One region of the Streptomyces sp. KL2 genome, then DNA from elsewhere that is predicted to be linked to it. Evidence: riboswitches for the same ligand, from Rfam matches in the RefSeq annotation. Region 1 holds a riboswitch; each other region holds the start of a gene.
The links. Region 1 has a riboswitch for cyclic di-AMP ahead of QPK52_RS09870 (NlpC/P60 family protein). Riboswitches for the same ligand answer to the same signal wherever they lie in the genome.

Region 1 (5,993 bases):
CGCCGCCTCCGTCAGCGGCGTCGGCGACGAGGCCGAGGACACCGCCGCCCAGGCCGCCCCCGACGCCGCCTCCGCGGTCAAGTCCGAAGCGGCCAACAGCAAGCTCGACACCCAGCTCGCCGGGCTCTCCGACGAGGTCGAGGGCTTCGCCGACCGGGCCAGCCGCACCCAGGAGCGCATCGACCTCAAGGAGCGCCAGGAGGCCGAGCGCAAGCGCAAGGCGGCCGAGGCGGCGCGCAAGGAGGCGATGCGCCCCAAGTTCGCGCTCCCGGTGGCCCAGCATGGGCTCAGCGCGTACTACGGGCAGGCCGGCATCAACTGGATGTCGCTGCACACGGGCCTGGACTTCCCCGTCAGCTACGGCACCCCGGTCATGGCCGCCACCGACGGCACGGTCAGGACCCAGTGGAACAGCGCCTACGGCAACATGGCGATAGTGACCGCGCCCGACGGCACCGAGACCTGGTACTGCCATCTGAGCAGCACCCGGATCCGCTCCGGCTACGTCAAGGCCGGCGACACCATCGCCTACTCCGGCAACTCCGGGAACTCCACGGGTCCCCATCTGCACTTCGAGGTGCGGCCGGCCGGCGGCGCGGCCATCGACCCGCTGCCCTGGTTCCGCGCCCAGGGTCTCGACCCCACCTGATCCCGCCTCCGGCCCGGTCCTGGACTTCCGGCCCCGGGCCGGCCGGGGCCGGTCGCAGGGAGCCCGGGGCGCGGAAAGCCCCGGCCCCCGACTCGCGCCGGCCGCGGGGTCAGGGCCTCCTCAGAGCTTCTCCACCGGGGCGTAGCGCAGCAGCAGCCGCTTCGGCTTGTCGCCGCCGAAGTCGATCGTCGCCTCCGCGTTGTCCCCGCTGCCCTTCACGGCCACGACCCTGCCCAGCCCGAAGCTGTCGTGCGTCACCCGGTCCCCCACCTCCAGTGCGACGACCGGGCGGTCCTTGGCCCGTCCCGTGGCGAAGCCGCTCGGACCGCGCCGCCGCGACGCCGCCGGTCCCGACGGGAACGACGGGAACGACGAGGACAGCGACGACGACAGGGAGGACGCCGTCGGCGACAGCCCTCCGGCGCCGCTCCCCCGGCCTCCGCCCGGCGCGGCCGTCGGCCCCGTGCGCTTCCACTCCAGGTACTGCTCCGGGATCTCCTCCAGGAAGCGGGAGGGCGGGTTGTAGGCGGGCTGCCCCCACGCGCTGCGCATCGCCGAGCGCGTGAGGTAGAGCCGCTCGCGCGCCCGCGTGATGCCGACGTACGCCAGCCGCCGCTCCTCCTCCAGTTCCTTGGTCTTGCCCAGGGTCCGCATGTGCGGGAAGACGCCGTCCTCCATCCCCGTCAGGAAGACGACCGGGAACTCCAGGCCCTTGGCGGTGTGCAGCGTCATCAGCGTCACCACGCCCGAGCCCTCGGCGTCCTCGTCCGGGATCTGGTCGGAGTCGGCGACGAGGGCCACCTGCTCCAGGAACTCCGCGAGCGTTCCCGGGTTCTCGCCGCGCTCCTGCTCGAACTCCAGCGCCACGGCGGCAAGTTCCTGGAGGTTCTCCACGCGGGTCTCGTCCTGCGGATCGGTGGAGGCCTGAAGCTCCGCCAGGTAGCCGGTGCGCTCCAGCACCGCCTCCAGTACGGTCGCCGGCCCGGCGCCGGACTCCACGACCGTCCGCAGGTCGTCCATCAGCGCGTTGAAGCGCTTGACGGCGTTGGCCGAGCGGGCCGCCATGCCGTACGCCTCGTCGACGCGGCGCAGCGCCTGCGGGAAGGTGATCCGCTCGCGCAGCGCCAGCGCCTCGATCATCGCCTCGGCCCGGTCGCCGATGCCCCGCTTGGGGACGTTGAGGATGCGGCGCAGCGGTACGGCGTCCTCGGGGTTGGCCAGCACCCGCAGGTACGCCAGGACGTCGCGGACCTCCTTGCGCTCGTAGAAGCGCACTCCGCCGACGACCTTGTACGGCAGGCCGACCCGGATGAAGACCTCCTCGAAGACGCGGGACTGGGCGTTGGTGCGGTAGAAGACGGCGACGTCGCCCGCCTTCGCCTCGCCCGCGTCCGTCAGCCGGTCGATCTCCTCGGCGACGAACTGCGCCTCGTCGTGCTCGGTGTCGGCCACGTAGCCCGTGATGCGGGCCCCGGACCCGGCGTCGGTCCACAGGTTCTTCGGGCGGCGGTTCTCGTTCCGCTCGATGACGGCGTTGGCGGCCGAGAGGATGGTCTGGGTGGAGCGGTAGTTCTGCTCCAGCAGGATGGTGGTCGCGTCCGGGTAGTCCTCCTCGAACTGGAGGATGTTGCGGATGGTGGCGCCGCGGAAGGCGTAGATCGACTGGTCGGCGTCGCCCACCACGCACAGCTCGGCACGCCCGCCCGCGGCCGCGCCCTCCTCGCTGCCGTCCACGCCCACCAGCTCCCTGATCAGGGTGTACTGGGCGTGGTTGGTGTCCTGGTACTCGTCGACCAGCACATGGCGGAAGCGGCGGCGGTAGTGCTCGGCGACGTCGGGGAACGCCTGGAGCAGGTGGACCGTCGTCATGATGATGTCGTCGAAGTCCAGGGCGTTGGCCTCCCGCAGCCGCGCCTGGTACATCGCGTACGCCTGGGCCAGCGTCTTCTCGAAACCGTCGGACGCCCTGGCCGCGAAGTCCTCCTCGTCGACCAGTTCGTTCTTCAGGTTCGACACCTGCGCGCTGAACGACTTGGGCGGGAATCGCTTGGGATCCAGGTCCAGGTCCCGGCAGACCAGTGCCATCAGACGGCGGGAGTCGGCGGCGTCGTAGATCGAGAAGCTGGAGGTGAAGCCGAGCTTCTTGCTCTCGCGCCGCAGGATGCGCACGCACGCGCTGTGGAAGGTGGAGACCCACATCGACTGGGCGCGCGGGCCGACCAGCTCCGCCACGCGCTCCTTCATCTCGCCCGCGGCCTTGTTGGTGAAGGTGATCGCGAGGATCTCCCCGGGGTGGACGCCGCGCGCGCCCAGCAGGTGCGCGATGCGGTGGGTGAGCACCCGCGTCTTGCCGGACCCGGCGCCCGCGACGATCAGCAGGGGCGAGCCGGTGTGCACCACGGCCGCGCGCTGCTGGTCGTTGAGCCCCTCCAGCAGGGCGGCCGGATCGACGACGGGACGGGCCGCGCCGTTGCCGTAGTAGGCGTCGCGCGCCCCGCCTCCGCCGAAGGCGCCCGCGAAGAGGTCGTCGGGGACGTCGTCCTCCGGCGGCGCGGACGCCTCCTCCGGCGGGGGCGGCGGCTCCTCGTCCCCGGAGGGCTCGAGGTCGGCCAGGAAGCTGTCGTCGAAGAGGCTGCTCATCGCCGTCGAGTCTAGGACGCCGCGCCCGCGGCCGGGGCGGCCCTCCTAAGATGGCGGGCATGACCGACGCCCCCGCGCCCCGCCCCCGTCCCGGCTCGGAGCTGCGCGCCGGGCACACCGACCGTGAGGCGGTGGCCGAGCGACTGCGCGAGGCCGCCGGCGACGGCCGCATCGACCTGGAGGAGCTGGACGAGCGGCTGGAGAGGGCGTTCGCCGCCAAGACCTACGGCGAACTGGAGGCACTGGTCGCGGACCTGCCCGGCCAGGACGCGGCGGGCCTGGCCCCGAGCGCCCAGGAGCCGCTGGCGCTGAGGACGGTCGCCGGCGACATCCGGCAGGACGGCCACTGGATGGTGCCGGAGCGGATCACCGCCAAGACCACGCTGGGGCGGATCGTGATCGACTTCACGCGGGCGGAGTGCCGCCACCGGGAGGTCCGCCTGGAGCTCGACGCGGGAATGGGCGAGATCAAGGTCGTCGTGCCGCGCGGCTGGACGGTGCGGGCCGAGGGGGTGACCTCCGGAATGGGGTCCGTCCGGAACCGGGCCACCGAACCGCCCGTGCCCGGGATGCCGGTGCTGCGGATCAGCGGCGGCTCCAAGGTGGGGACGATCGTCGTGCGCCACCCGTACCGCTGGCCCGGGCGCCGCTCCCGCGACTGAGCGCCGCCGCCCCCGGAGCGGCAGGTCCCGGCGGCGGGCCCCCGAAACGGACGATAACCGACCGATAACGAATCGGTTTCGGGATATACCGAACACCGGCCTTCACAGGAGCCCCACCAGTGCTCTACGGTCCAGCGTCAGGCGGCCCGGACCCCTCGCCGGCGACAGCGTCGGCACGGGCGGCCTCCGCCGAGCCCGGCCGTGCGGCCGGGGCCGGGGACCCACTCCCCACCGGGGTGAATCGGGCCCGCGGGCCCGTAGGGCGGACTTCCGACGCCCGAACCCGTCAGCTAACCCGGTAGGCGGTGTTCCACGGAAGGAGCGCCCGCCTTGGCGTCGCACCGCAGACCGCGCACCCCCCTGCTGTCCCCCGCCTCCCGTCGCGGAGCGGTCGGACTCACCACCGCGGCCATCGCCTCCGCGACCCTTCTCTCCCAAGGTCCCGCCCAGGCCGCGCCCGAGGACGGCAGGCCCTCGATCGAGGAGGTCCGCAAGCGGGTGGACGCGCTGTACCGGGAGGCGGGCAGCGCGACGCAGAAGTACAACGCGGCCAAGGAGAAGGCGGACGAGCAGCGCGAGGAGGTCGACCGGCTCCTCGACGAGGCCGCCGAGCGCGCGGACAGGCTCAACGACGCCCGCCGGAAGCTGGGCGGCTACGCCACCGCGCAGTACCGCAGCGGAGGGGTCTCCGACACCGCGGTGCTGCTCCTGTCCGACGACCCCCAGGACTTCTTCGGCCGCAAGCACCTGATGGACCGGATCACCGACCGCCAGCGGCAGGCCGTCGACGACTACCGGGACGAGCAGCGCGCGGCTCGGAAGAAGCGCTCGGAGGCGTCGGCGAGCCTGGCCGAACTCACCGACGCCCAGAAGGAGCTGGCGGACAGCAGGAAGACCGTCCAGGGCAAGCTGGCGCAGGCCCGGAAGCTGCTGTCGGAGCTGACCGCCGAGGAGAAGGCGCGCCTGGCCGCTCAGGAGCGCAGGCGGCAGGAGGAGGCCCGCCGCAAGGCCGCCGCCGCCGCTGCCGAGCGCGAGAGGCGGCAGGCCGAGGCCGAGGCGGCCGCCGAGCGCGAGAAGCGGGACGAGACGCCGGCGGACAGCGGCACGGACACCGGCGGCGGCAGCACGGGCACGGGCGGCACGGACACCGGAACCGGCGGCGCCGCGGACGACTCGTACGCCGCGAAGGCACAGAAGGTGCTCGCCTTCGCCGAGGCCCAGCTCGGCAAGCCGTACGTCTGGGGCGCCACCGGCCCCAACTCCTACGACTGCTCGGGGCTGACCCGGGCCGCCTGGCTCAGCGCGGGCGTCTCACTGCCGCGCACCACCTACGACCAGGTGAACGCGGGCGCCCGGATCGCCAAGGCCGACATGCGGCCCGGAGATCTGGTCTTCTTCTACGACGACATCAGCCACGTCGGCGTCTACGCGGGCGGCGGCCAGATGATCCACGCGCCGAAGCCGGGCGCCGAGGTGCGCTACGAGTCCGTCGACCACATGCCCTTCCACAGCGCGGTCCGGCCGGCCTGAGACGGGACGGCGGGCGGCCGTGCCTCCGCACCGCCGCCCGCCCGACGGCCGCCGCCCGCCGTCGGCCGTCGGCACAGCCGCCTACGTCCACATGACGGCGATGAAGATGTTGGCGACGGTGAGCAGGCCGATGGTGCCGAACAGCGGCGCGGGCAGCCGCTCCTCGTCCCGCTTGACGTAGACCAGGCCGAGGATCACCACCAGCAGGGCGAGCTTCACACCGATCTTGATGTGGTTGACGGTCTGGCCGTCCGCCTCGTTCAGGCCCACCAGGGCCACGCCCGTCACCAGCATGGTGAGGGCTCCGTGCAGCATCGCGGGGACGATGCGGGCCTCGCCGGCGCCCATGGCCTTCATCTGTGTCATGAAGCCGCCGAGCAGGGCGCCGATGCCGACTATGTGCAGGCCGACGAAGAAGTGGGTGAGTGCCTCCATGGCACGCGAGCGTATCCGGGGGCCTCCCCACCCCCGCCGGCCAGGGCGCTCTTCCGCCCCTCCGTCCGGTTCCCGCA
Region 2 (5,993 bases), 1.5 Mb from region 1:
TGACGGTCTACGACCCCAAGGGCATGGAGAACGCCCGGCGGGTCTTCCCCACCCTGGGCTACGCGGACAGCGTGCCGGAGGCGGTGCGCGGGGCGGACGTGGTGCTGCATCTGACGGAGTGGCGCGAGTTCAGGGAGCTCGACCCGGAGGCGCTGGGCCAGACCGTGGCGCACAAGCGCATCCTGGACGGCCGCAACACCCTCGATCCGGCCCTGTGGCGCAAGGCGGGCTGGTCCTTCCGCGCGCTGGGCCGGCCGACGGCGTAGGGCCCGCTCCCCGCCTGCGTGCTTCCCGTCCGCGGGGGCCCGCCGGGAGCGCTCAGTCCCCGGACGACCGCCGTGCGCGGTACGTCCGCATCTTCGCCCGGCTGCCGCAGACGGCCATGGTGCACCAGCGCCTGCGGCCCGCCGGGCTCCTGTCGTAGTACGCCCAGCGGCAGTCGTGCGCCTCGCACACCTTCAGGCGGGACCAGGTGCCGTCGGCCGCCGCGGCGGAGACGGCGGCGGCCACGGCCGCGGTGAGCGCCGCCGCCGCGGTGCGCGCCCCGGCGGGGCGGAGCGCCGCCGCGCCCTCCTCGTCCAGGGTGAGGACCAGGGGCGCGTCCTCCAGCAGTGCGGCCAGCCGGTCCGCCGTCTCCTTCGGCATGCGCGCGCCGGTGTGGGCCAGGCATGCGGCGCGCAGGCCCTCGCGCAGCCGGATGACGTCCGGAAGGTCCCGTTTGGTCGGCGGCGGTCCGGTCAACCCGTGTTCGTGCACGAGTGCTGCGAGGCCGTCCGCGGTGGCGAGGGCGTCGGCGTCCGTCTCCACGTCCAGGGTGTTGATCAGATCCCTCACCAGGCGGAGTCCCGGCGGCGTGGGATCCCGCTCCTCGGGTCGTTCCACACCTGCCACGTTACCGGCCTTGCCCCGTTACCGACAGAACGCCATCATGGGGTAACTCGTTACCGCTTGAAGCCGCCAACAGGTAACAGAGCGAGTGACGGAGAAGTGATCCACGGCACAGGAGGGAAGAGCACCATGGCCATCACCACGCTGCGGGACGTCGTCGTACTGGACTGCCCTGAACCGGGGAAGCTCGCCGACTTCTACGCACGGATGCTGGGCGGGAAGGTCGAGGGCGAGGGCAGGTGGGTGGAGGTGACGTTCGACTCGGGCGCCCTGAAGGGCCGGACGTTCGCCTTCCAGGAGGCGCGCGGATACGTGCCGCCGCAGTGGCCGAGCGCCGAGCGTTCGCAGCAGTTCCACCTCGACTTCTACGTGCCCCGCGGGGAGTTGGACGCGGCCGAGCGGGAGGCGCTGGAACTGGGGGCCGAACTCCTCCAGGGAGACGGGGGCGAGCGCGACTTCCGCGTCTACCGGGACCCGGCCGGGCACCCCTTCTGCCTCTGCGTGGAGTGAGCCGGCCGCCCGTCAGTGCGCGATGGGGCAGGGCGCCGGGGTGAGGGAACGGAGAAGAGGCGGGCGGGGCGGGGGTGTTCGCACACCCCTGCCCCGCCCGCCTCTCGGCCGGCTCCGGACTCGGGCGACCGGGCCGGTGAGGGTCAGGACCCTCAGATGCTGACGCCGTTGGCCCGCAGGTAGGCCAGCGGGTCGATGTCCGAGCCGTAACCGGGGGCGGTACGGATCTCGAAGTGCAGGTGCGGACCGGTGCTGTTGCCGGTGGAGCCGACGGCGCCGATCTGCTGGCCGGTGTTGACCGTCTGGCCGGCGCTGACCGACAGCGAGGACAGGTGGCCGTACTGGCTGTACCGGCCGTCGTTGTGACGGATGACGACCTGGTTGCCGTAGGCCCCGCCCCAGCCGGCGGAGACCACGGTGCCGCTGGTGACGGCCTTCACCGGGGTGCCGGAGGCGGCGGCGAAGTCCTCACCGGTGTGGCCGTTGGACCAACGGGCACCGGAGGCCTTGTAGGAGCCGGACGGAGCGGCGTTCACCGGGGCGGTGTAGCCGGTGACCGCACCGCGGTCGCTGCGGTCGGCACGCTCGGCCGACTGCTGCACGGCCTCGGCCTTCTCGGTCTTCTCGACCTTGGGCGCCGCCTTCTCGGTCTTCTCGGCCTTCGGGGCCGGCTTGGCCTCGGGCTTGGCCGCGGCCTTCTGCTGGGTGGCGGCGCCGCCCAGGGTGAGCTCCTGGCCCGGGAAGATCAGGTTCGGGTTGTCGCCGATGACCTGGCGGTTGTCCTCGTAGATGCGCTCCCAGCCGCCCTGGACGCCCTGGGCCGCGGCGATCTTGAAGAGGGTGTCGCCGCCGACGACCTCGTAGGAGGCGCCCTCGCCGGCGCCGTGGTCGTGGCTGTGGGCGCGCTCGCCGCGGTCCGCGCGCTGCGGCGCGGCCTGGCTCTTCTGCTGCTTCGGCTCGGCCTCGGGCTTGGCCTCGGCCTTGACCTCGGGCTTGGCCTCGGCCTTGACCTCGGGCTTGGCCTCGGCCTTCGGAGCGGCCGGGGCCTGCTCCTTCTGCTCGGTGGGGTTGCTCCGGCCGTCGGGGGAGACGGCCGGGGCGGGACCGCCCTTGGTCAGGCCGGCCTTGACCGAGCACACGGGCCAGGCGCCCGGGCCCTGCCCCGCCAGCACCTTCTCGGCGACGGCGATCTGCTGGTCCTTGGTGGCGAGGTCGGCGCGCGGCGCGTACTGGGTACCGCCGAAGGCGGCCCAGGTGCTCTGCGTGAACTGCAGGCCGCCGTAGAAACCGTTGCCGGTGTTGATGCTCCAGTTGCCCGTGCTCTCGCACTGGGCGACCTTGTCCCAGGTCTCGACGGAGGCCGCGTTGGCTCCGCCGGCGGCGATCAGGGGAAGGGCCATGCCGGCGCCGCCCACGGAGATGGCGAGCGACAGGCGGGTGAGACGGCTGTTGCGCATACGACGGTGACGTCCGCGTGCGGACATAGGTGTGCTCCTTCTCCTACGCCTGCGAGGTGAGCTGTCGGGTTCGGGCTGGAGTTGCCCGGCCATGTGTGCCGCGGCGCGTGGCGCGGCATGGCTTCACCCCAAGCCGTCCCGTATGGGCCCGGGACGGCGACTTACCTTGGGTCCCCCGCTCCTGTCATCGGGTGGTGTGGATGGTCCAGCCCGCCGCCGTTGACAGGATTCGGCGTTCGACAGCGGGCCGCCGCACATTCGTACGGCACGGCCAGAACGGTAGACACATCGTTTCCGCCGATACAAGCCGATGGGTCACAGGACGCCCGTTTCGAAGGCTTTGATGATCGTCAGATCGTCACCGTCTGCTGCGTTCACTTCCCGAAGAGTGGCGGACCCCGGCTCTGACGAGCTGTCACTTCTCCCCACTGCCAGGAGCGATGACGCAGAAGGCCCTCCTCCGGCACGCAGAGCGACGTACCGGGGAGGGCCGGCTCGTGAGTTGGGTCACGAGGAGGTCAAGGAGCTATCCGTCGAGCTGTCCGATGGTGGCGATCGACGGGCCGCGCCTGGTCCGCTCGTGGCGGGCGACCGCCTCCGCGTCGCGCAGCACGCGCACCGCGTTCTTCCAGGTGAGCTTGGCCAGATCGGCCTCGGACCAGCGGCGGTCCAGCAACTCGGCCACCAGGTGCGGGTATCCGGACACATCGCTCAGATCGGACGGGGTGAAGGCCGTGCCGTCGAAGTCGCCGCCGATGCCGATGTGGTCGATGCCCGCGACCTCGCGCATGTGGTCCAGGTGGTCGGCGACCGTCGCCGCCGTGGCGACCGGGCGCGGGTTGGCCTCCTCGTACGCGCGCTGGACCGCCAGGCCCCTCTCGCTGCCGTCCAGGGGGTGAAGGCCGTGGGCGCGCATGTTCTCGTCGGCGGCCTCGGTCCAGGCGACGGCGGCGGGCAGCACGAACTTCGGCACGAATGTGGCCATCGCCACACCGCCGTTGACCGGAAGCCGCTCCAGCACGTCGTCGGGGATGTTGCGCGGGTGGTCGCACACCGCGCGGGCCGAGGAGTGCGAGAAGACCACCGGCGCCGTCGTCACGCGCAGGGCGTCGCGCATGGTGGCGGGCGCCACATGGGAGAGGTCCACCAGCATCCCCAGCCGGTTCATCTCCCGCACGACCTCCTCGCCGAAGCGGGTCAGGCCGTCGTGGCGCGGGGTGTCGGTGGCCGAGTCGGCCCAGTCGATGGTGTCGTTGTGGGTGAGTGTCATGTAGCGCACACCCAGCCGGTACAGGGCGCGCAGCGTGGCCAGGGAGTTGTTGATGGAGTGGCCGCCCTCGGCGCCCATCAGGGAGGCGATGCGGCCCTCGGCGCGGGCCGCCTCCATGTCGTCGGCGGTGAAGGCGGGCCTGAGGTCGGCCGGGTGGCGGTCGGCCAGCCGCCGCACCACGTCGATCTGCTCCAGGCAGGCGCTGACCGCGGCGTCACCGGTCAGGTCGGTGCGCACGTAGACCGACCAGAACTGCGCCCCCACCCCGCCCGCGCGCAACCGCGGGATGTCGGTGTGCAGATGGGCCGACTGGTCCCCGGCGATGTCGCGCCGGTCCAGGTCGTACGCGACCTGCTCGCGCAGCGCCCACGGCAGGTCGTTGTGGCCGTCGGCGACGGGATGGGCCTCCAGCAGCGCCCTGGCCCGTGCCAGCAGCTCGGCGGAGTGACCCATCTCACCTGCCCCCGAAGCCGAAGCCGGCGCCGCCCGCGGCGACCTTGCTCCGCAGCCGTCGGCCCTTCTCCCTCGCCTGGTCCTTCAGCTCCGCCTGGAACCGCTCCATGCGCTCGCGCAGCTCCTCGTCGTGGGCCGCCAGGATGCGGACCGCCAGCAGGCCGGCGTTGCGCGCGCCGCCGACCGAGACCGTGGCGACCGGGACCCCGGCGGGCATCTGGACGATGGACAGCAGGGAGTCCATGCCGTCCAGGTGCCGCAGCGGCACGGGGACGCCGATCACCGGCAGCGGGGTGACGGAGGCGAGCATGCCCGGCAGGTGGGCCGCTCCCCCGGCGCCGGCGATGACCGCCTTCAGCCCGCGTCCGGCCGCCTCGTCGCCGTAGGCGATCATCTCGTGCGGCATGCGGTGGGCGGAGACGACGTCGACCTCGTAGGGGACCTCGAACTCGTCCAGGGCCTCGGCCGCGGCCTCCATGACCGGCCAGTCCGAGTCGGATCCCATGACGATCCCCACGGCGGGGGCGGATGCGGGGCTGGGGGCGTTGCTCATTCGGTGATGGTCCCTCGCAGATAGGCGGCGGCGTGGGCGGCGCGCTCGCGTACGTCCGCCAGGTCGTCGCCGTAGGTGTTGACGTGGCCGACCTTGCGGCCGGGCTTCACGTCCTTGCCGTACATGTGGATCTTCAGCCGCGGATCGCGGGCCATGCAGTGCAGATAGCCCTGGTACATGTCGGGGTAGTCGCCGCCGAGCACGTTGGCCATCACCGTCCAGGGCGCACGGGGGCGCGGGTCGCCCAGCGGCAGGTCGAGCACGGCCCGCAGGTGGTTGGCGAACTGGGAGGTGACCGCGCCGTCCTGGGTCCAGTGGCCGCTGTTGTGCGGACGCATGGCCAGCTCGTTGACCAGGACGCGGCCGTCGCGGGTCTCGAACAGCTCCACCGCCAGGTGCCCGATCACACCCAGCTCCTTCGCGATCGTCAGCGCCGTCTCCTGGGCGTGGGCCGACAGCTCCGGCGACAGGCCGGGAGCCGGGGCGATCACCGTGTCGCACACGCCGCCCACCTGGATCGACTCCACCACCGGGTAGGCCACGGCCTGGCCGTGCGGGGAGCGCACCACGTTGGCCGCCAGCTCGCGGACGTAGTCCACCTTCTCCTCGGCCAGCACCGGCACGCCCGCCCGGAACGGCTCGGCGGCCTCGGCCTCGGAGGACACCACCCACACGCCCTTGCCGTCGTAGCCGCCGCGGACGGTCTTGAGGACGACCGGCCAGCCCTCTTCCCGCGCCGTCCCCTCCCCCGCGGCTCCTTCCCGCGCGGCTCCCTCCCGCGCGGCTCCTTCCCGCGCGAACCGCGTGACGTCGGCCGGGTCCGCCACGATCCGGTGCCGGGGACAGGGGATGCCGATCCCGC
Region 3 (5,993 bases), 1.4 Mb from region 1:
CTCAGGGGTGTCGGGGCCGGGCGCGGGGGCCCGGCGGGGCGGTCGGGGTCCGGGCCGCTTCCGGACCGCTCAGGGGCGCTGCCCGGCGGCGCCGGAGGCGTCCGCCGCGTCCACTCCGTCCCACAGGTGCCGGTACCAGGCCTGTTCGGTGGGGCCGGGCTCGGCGGTGCGGCGGGAGCGGGAGGCGCCCTCGCCGGTACGGTCGGCCGTGCCGCGCGGGAGGATGTAGCCGGTCTCGCCGGGGCGCACGTAGAGCAGGTGCTCGCGGATCATCCGCTCCACGTAGGCCGGGTCCTTCCAGCGGGCCTTCAGATCGCGCTTCTCCTCGACCCGGCCGCGCAGTTCCTCGACCAGGCGCCGCTGCTCCTCGATCTCCGCACGCTGCGAGACGTACTGCCGCATGGGGTAGGCCAGGGCGACCACGAGCGAGCACAGGACCAGGACGAGCAGTGCGGCGCGGCCGGTCAGCCGGCTGCGGCGGGGGGCGCGCATCCGGCGGTTCTGGGCGCGGTAGACGCGCTCGGCCGCCTGTGTGCCCAGTGCCCTGAGCCTGGTCGCGGTGGAGAACCTGTCCCGTTCCGCGGCCACCTCGCCTCCCCTGCTGCCCTGTCGTCGCCGTGCCGCCGCGGTGGGCCGCCGCATGCCGCCGCGTCCCCGCCACCGTACGGGACGGCGGCGGGGACGCGGTGACGGCGGGGCCGCTTCCCGCGGCCGTGCTCACCGGTCCGCGGACCGGCCGTGCTCACCGGTCCGCGGAGCGGCTGTGCTCATCGGTCCGCGGAGCGGAAGCGCGGGAACGCCGAGCGTCCGGCGTACACCGCGGCGTCGTCGAGGATCTCCTCGATGCGCAGCAGCTGGTTGTACTTGGCGACGCGCTCGGAGCGGGCCGGGGCGCCGGTCTTGATCTGGCCGCAGTTGGTGGCGACGGCCAGGTCGGCGATGGTGACGTCCTCCGTCTCGCCGGAGCGGTGGGACATCATGCACTTGAAGCCGTTGCGCTGGGCCAGCTCGACGGCGTCCAGCGTCTCGGTCAGGGAGCCGATCTGGTTGACCTTGACCAGCAGGGCGTTGGCGGCGCCCTCCTCGATGCCGCGGGCCAGGCGCTCGGGGTTGGTGACGAACAGGTCGTCACCGACGAGCTGGACCTTGTCGCCCAGGCGCTCGGTGATGGTCTTCCAGCCGTCCCAGTCGTCCTCGAACAGCGGGTCCTCGATGGAGACCAGCGGGTACGCCTCGACCAGCTCGGCGTAGTAGTCGGTCATCTGGGCGGCGGTGCGCTCCTGGCCCTCGAAGACGTAACGGCCGTCCTTGTGGAACTCGGAGGCGGCGACGTCCAGGGCGAGGGCGATGTCCTGGCCGGGGGTGTAGCCGGCCTGCTTGATCGCCTCCAGGATGAGGTCGAGCGCCTCGCGGTTGGAGCCGAGGTTGGGGGCGAAGCCGCCCTCGTCGCCCAGCCCGGTGGAGAGGTTGCGCTCCTTCAGCACCTTCTTGAGGGTGTGGTAGACCTCGGTGCCCCAGCGCAGGGCCTCGGAGAAGGACTCGGCGCCGATCGGCGCGATCATGAACTCCTGGATGTCCACGTTGGAGTCGGCGTGCGATCCGCCGTTGAGGATGTTCATCATCGGCACCGGCAGCAGGTGCGCGTTCGGGCCGCCGAGGTAGCGGAACAGCGGCAGGTCGGACGCCTCGGAGGCGGCGTGGGCGACGGCCAGCGAGACGCCGAGGATGGCGTTGGCGCCGAGGGAGGACTTGTCCGGGGTGGCGTCCAGGTCGAACATCGCCTGGTCGATCAGGCGCTGCTCGGTGGCGTCGTATCCGACCAGCTCCGGGCCGATCTGCTCGATGACGGCGAGGACGGCCTTCTCGACGCCCTTGCCGCCGTAGCGGCTCTTGTCTCCGTCACGCAGCTCAAGGGCCTCGAAGGCGCCCGTGGAGGCGCCGGACGGAACGGCTGCACGGCCGGTGCTGCCGTCGTCGAGGCCGACCTCGACCTCGACCGTGGGGTTGCCTCGCGAGTCGAGGATCTCGCGGGCCACTACGACGTCGATGGACGGCACGAGGGTCTCCTTCGTGTGTGTCGGGCGTGTGTGTCGGGTCTCAGTGCCCTGAGCCTATCCGGCCCGCGCACGCCACCTCGCCGACAGCCCGTGCCATACGGCGGAACGGAGGATGAAATCGCAGATCAGAGAGGGTGAGAGCGCTTTGTTTCCAAATTGAATAAACCCGGTGCGGCGCGCCCTCCGCCAAGGGAGGTGACACACCGCACCGGGATGGCGCCGCCGGGTGACGGGGCGGCGCCGGGGCGGGCACAGCAGGGGATCAGACCCGGAGCTGCTGGCCGGGGAAGATCAGGTTGGGGTCGTCGCCGATGACGTCGGCGTTGTCCTGGTGGATCTGCTGCCAGGTGGTGCCGTGGGCGGCGGCGATGGCGCGCAGCGTGTCGCCGGACTTGACCGTGTAGCCGGACTCGGCGCCGTCCCGGTGGCCGTCCGCCCGCTCGGAGGCGCCCTGCGACAGCGAACGGGACTGCTCCTGCGACTGCTCCTGGGACTGCTTCTGCGACTGGTTCTGCGACTGCGGGCGGGAGCGGTTCTGCGACTCGGAGTACGTCCGCCCGGTGCCGGGGCCGACGGAACGGCCGCCGCCCGGGTCCACCTCGGCCGCGGGCCCGTCGGCGGTGAGGCCGCCCTTCTCGGCGCAGGCCCAGGCGCGCGGCCCCTGCATGGCCAGCAGCCGCTCGGCCACGGCGATCTGCTGCTCCCTGGTGGCCAGGTCGGCGCGCGGCGCGTACCGGGTGCCGCCGGCGGCCTCCCAGCTGGACTGGGAGAACTGCAGCCCGCCGTAGTAGCCGTTGCCGGTGTTGATGGACCAGTCGCCGCCGGACTCGCACTGGGCCACCCGCTCCCAGGTGTCGACGGAGGCGGCCGAGGCGCCCGGCGCGCCCGCCACCGGAACGGCGATGGCGGCGCCCGCGGCGCCCGTCAGCGCGGCCGCGCGGACGGCTCTGGCGGTGCGGCTGTCGTGCCCCTTGCCGGTGAACAGCATGGACGTCCCTTATCTCACCGACGCCTGCGAGGTGAGCTGTCGGGTTCGGGCAGTGAGCAAGCCCGGCCGTCCGGGGCGCGGAGCCCCGGGCGACTTCACCCCAAGCCGCTTCGGACCCTGCGGTCCTGGGCGGCGCCTACCTGGTTCCCCCGCTCCTGCCATCGGCGCTGACGCGACGACTGCCCACCGGCCGCCGGCAGGATTCGGCGCTGCGGTCGGTGGCACTCGCGGTGCGAGCGACACGACGGTAAGCACACCGGTACATCCGTCTCAAAGCATGTCAGAAACCGGCGATTCACCCTTTCTGACGCCCGCACGGATGGAACCCGCAGGTCAGATGAGGAGCATTAGGCCGGACAGGAACGACACGCCGCAGTCGCCCGGGAGGGTCATCCCGCAGGGCCGTCCGCACTCATCCGAGAGAGAGCTCCTGCCCCGGCAGGATCAGGTCCGGATCCTCGCCCACGACGTCCTTGTTGCTCTCGTACAGCCCGCTCCAGCCGCCCGGCACGCCGTGCTCCTGGGCGATCGTCACGAGCGAGTCCCCGGGGCGCACGAGATAGCCCTCGTCCCTCCCGCGGGAGCCCAGGCCGCTCACGGTGCCCGCCAGCGCGGGGCGCTCGGCGCGGGCGGAGCGGTCGGCGGCCTCCTCGGAGCGTCCGTCGCCGGCGGTCTCCCGGCCCTCCGGCGCCCGGCTCTCCGCCCCGCGCTCCAGATCCAGTTCGCGCGGGTCGCGCTCGCCGCGGTGCTTTCCGGTGCCCTCCCCCGCCCCGGCGCGGGCGCCGTCCTCCGCACCGTCGCCCTCGGCGCCGTCCTCCGCGCCGCCGCCCTTCGCGCCCTCGTCCTGGGCACCGTCCTCCGCACCGCCGTCCTTCGGGGCCTTCCGCTCGCCCTCGGCGCCGTCCTCCGCGCCGCCGGACCCGCCCCCGCCGGCGGCCGGGGAGTCCTCCTCCGCCGCGTCGCCGCCCGGCAGGACGCCGTCCAGGAGGCCCCCGCCGTTCCCACCGCTCCCGCCGTCCCGCGCGTCCTCCTCCGGCAGGAGGTTGCCCGGGTCGATGGCCGGGGCCTCGCCGGTGGTGTCGTGGCGCAGCCCGGCGTTGACGCCGCATGAGGGCCAGGCCTCCGGCCCCTGGTCGGCGAGGATCTTCTCGGCCACCGCGATCTGCTGGCTGCGGCTGGCGAGGTCGGGGCGCTTGGCGTACGACGTACCGCCGTACTGCTCCCAGATCTCCTGGGTGAGCTGGAGGCCGCCGTAGTAGCCGTTGCCGGTGTCGGCGCTCCACAGGCCGCCGCTCTCGCACTGCGCGACCCGGTCCCAGGTGTCGAGGTCTGCCGCCTGCGCGCCCGCCGCCCCCAGCAGGGGGATGGCGAACCCCGCGCCGGTCACTCCTGCCGTGACGAAGATGGCGGGAGCCTGGCGGGGGCGGCGGTGTCTACCGTTCCCGGAAAGCATGTGCGGAGCCTCTCGTGCGTGGACAGACGGCAAGGTTGAGCGGTTGACGGCTGAACGTAGCGTCACCGGGCCGATCATCACAAGTCAGTGTCTCGCAGATCACGCACGGATCACGTACGTGACTGTGCGTCACCCGCGCACCGGCTCGAACTCCACCGGCAGTTCGCGCAGCCCTCGCATGATGAGGCCGCCCCGCCAGCGCAAATCGGCAGGTTCCGCCGCGAGCCGCAGGTCGGGGAGGCGTCCCAGCAGGGCCGTGAGGGCGACCCGCCCCTCCAGCCGCGCCAGCGGCGCCCCCAGGCAGTAGTGGATGCCGTGGCCGTATCCGAGGTGAGGATTGTCACCGCGCGTGAGGTCCAGGGTGTCCGGGTCGGCGAACCTCGACGGGTCGCGGTCGGCGGCGGCCAGCACCACCAGCACCGGATCGCCGGTGGCGATCCGCTGTCCGCCGATCTCCACCGGCTCGGTGGCGAACCGCCAGGTCGCCAGCTCCACCGGCCCGTCGTAGCGCAGCAGTTCCTCCACCGCCGTCTGCAGCAGCCCGGTGTCGCCCGCCGCCGACGCCTCCTGGAACAGCCGCCGCTGCCCTGGATGGCGCAGCAGCGCGTAGGTGCCGTTGCCGATGAGGTTGACGGTGGTCTCGAAACCGGCGAACAGCAGGATGAACGCCATCGCCGCGGCCTCGTTCTCCGTCAGGTGCTCACCGTGGTCGCTCGCCCGGATCAGGCCGGAGATCAGGTCGTCGCCCAGGTCGCCGCGCTTGCGGTGGATCAGGTCCGCCAGGTACGCGCGCATCCGCTTCACCGCCCGGCCCACCCCGCCGCGCGGGCCGCCGCCGTGACGCAGCATCATGCCCGCCCAGTCGCGGAAGTCGTCCTGGTCCTCGGCCGGGACGCCGAGCATGTCGCAGATGGCGTAGATCGGCAGCGGGAACGCGAACTCGTGGATGAGGTCGGCGCCGCCGCGCTCCGCGAAGCCGTCGATGAGCCGGTCGGCCAGCTCCCGTACGCGCGGTTCGAAGGCCGCCACCCGGCGCGGGGTGAACGCCTTGGACACCAGCCGCCGCAGCCGGGTGTGGTCGGGCGGGTCGATGTTGAGCAGGTGCGTCATCAGGTTGGCGCTGCGCTCGCCCGGGATCCCCACCTTCCCCTTGCCGTGCGCGGCCTCGCTGTGGTGGACGGGGTTCTTGCTCAGCCGCGGGTCGGCCAGCGTCTCGCGCGCGTCCGCGTACCGCGTCACCAGCCACGCCTCCACCCCGCTGGGCAGCACGGTGCGGTGCACGGGCGCGTGCTCGCGCAGCCAGGCGTACGCGGGGTAGGGGTCGGTGGCGAACTCGTGCGAGAACAGGGCGGGCATGGGCGGGGTGCGGTCGGCGCCGGCGTTCTCGTGGTCCACGCCTCCGACGCTAACGCGGCCCCCGTACGTCCGGCGGAGGGGGCCCGGTCGCCCGCCGCCTCACCGGACGCGGCGGCCCTCCCCCGGCAGCGTCAGCGCG

Region 2: linked by a shared signal. The riboswitch ahead of QPK52_RS16770 (transglycosylase family protein) and the one ahead of QPK52_RS09870 (NlpC/P60 family protein) in region 1 are both predicted to bind cyclic di-AMP.
Region 3: linked by a shared signal. The riboswitch ahead of QPK52_RS16595 (transglycosylase family protein) and the one ahead of QPK52_RS09870 (NlpC/P60 family protein) in region 1 are both predicted to bind cyclic di-AMP.

What each region holds. Positions count from the first base shown of each region.
Region 1 covers NZ_CP127170.1:2,215,833-2,221,825, forward strand. The annotation lists gene QPK52_RS09855 (peptidoglycan DD-metalloendopeptidase family protein) at 1-649, shown strand, start outside; gene pcrA (DNA helicase PcrA) at 770-3,289, opposite strand; gene QPK52_RS09865 (DUF1707 domain-containing protein) at 3,349-3,951, shown strand; cyclic di-AMP (ydaO/yuaA leader) riboswitch at 4,129-4,271, shown strand; gene QPK52_RS09870 (NlpC/P60 family protein) at 4,282-5,481, shown strand; gene QPK52_RS09875 (hypothetical protein) at 5,563-5,916, opposite strand.
Region 2 covers NZ_CP127170.1:3,696,653-3,702,645, reverse strand. The annotation lists gene QPK52_RS16785 (UDP-glucose dehydrogenase family protein) at 1-266, shown strand, start outside; gene QPK52_RS16780 (CGNR zinc finger domain-containing protein) at 319-882, opposite strand; gene QPK52_RS16775 (VOC family protein) at 1,018-1,398, shown strand; gene QPK52_RS16770 (transglycosylase family protein) at 1,551-2,882, opposite strand; cyclic di-AMP (ydaO/yuaA leader) riboswitch at 2,887-3,100, opposite strand; gene QPK52_RS16765 (dipeptidase) at 3,382-4,578, opposite strand; gene purE (5-(carboxyamino)imidazole ribonucleotide mutase) at 4,580-5,131, opposite strand; gene QPK52_RS16755 (5-(carboxyamino)imidazole ribonucleotide synthase) at 5,128-5,993, opposite strand, start outside.
Region 3 covers NZ_CP127170.1:3,655,602-3,661,594, reverse strand. The annotation lists gene QPK52_RS16605 (FtsB family cell division protein) at 70-588, opposite strand; gene eno (phosphopyruvate hydratase) at 768-2,057, opposite strand; gene QPK52_RS16595 (transglycosylase family protein) at 2,320-3,045, opposite strand; cyclic di-AMP (ydaO/yuaA leader) riboswitch at 3,052-3,222, opposite strand; gene QPK52_RS16590 (transglycosylase family protein) at 3,458-4,498, opposite strand; gene QPK52_RS16585 (cytochrome P450 family protein) at 4,628-5,854, opposite strand; gene QPK52_RS16580 (MFS transporter) at 5,954-5,993, opposite strand, start outside.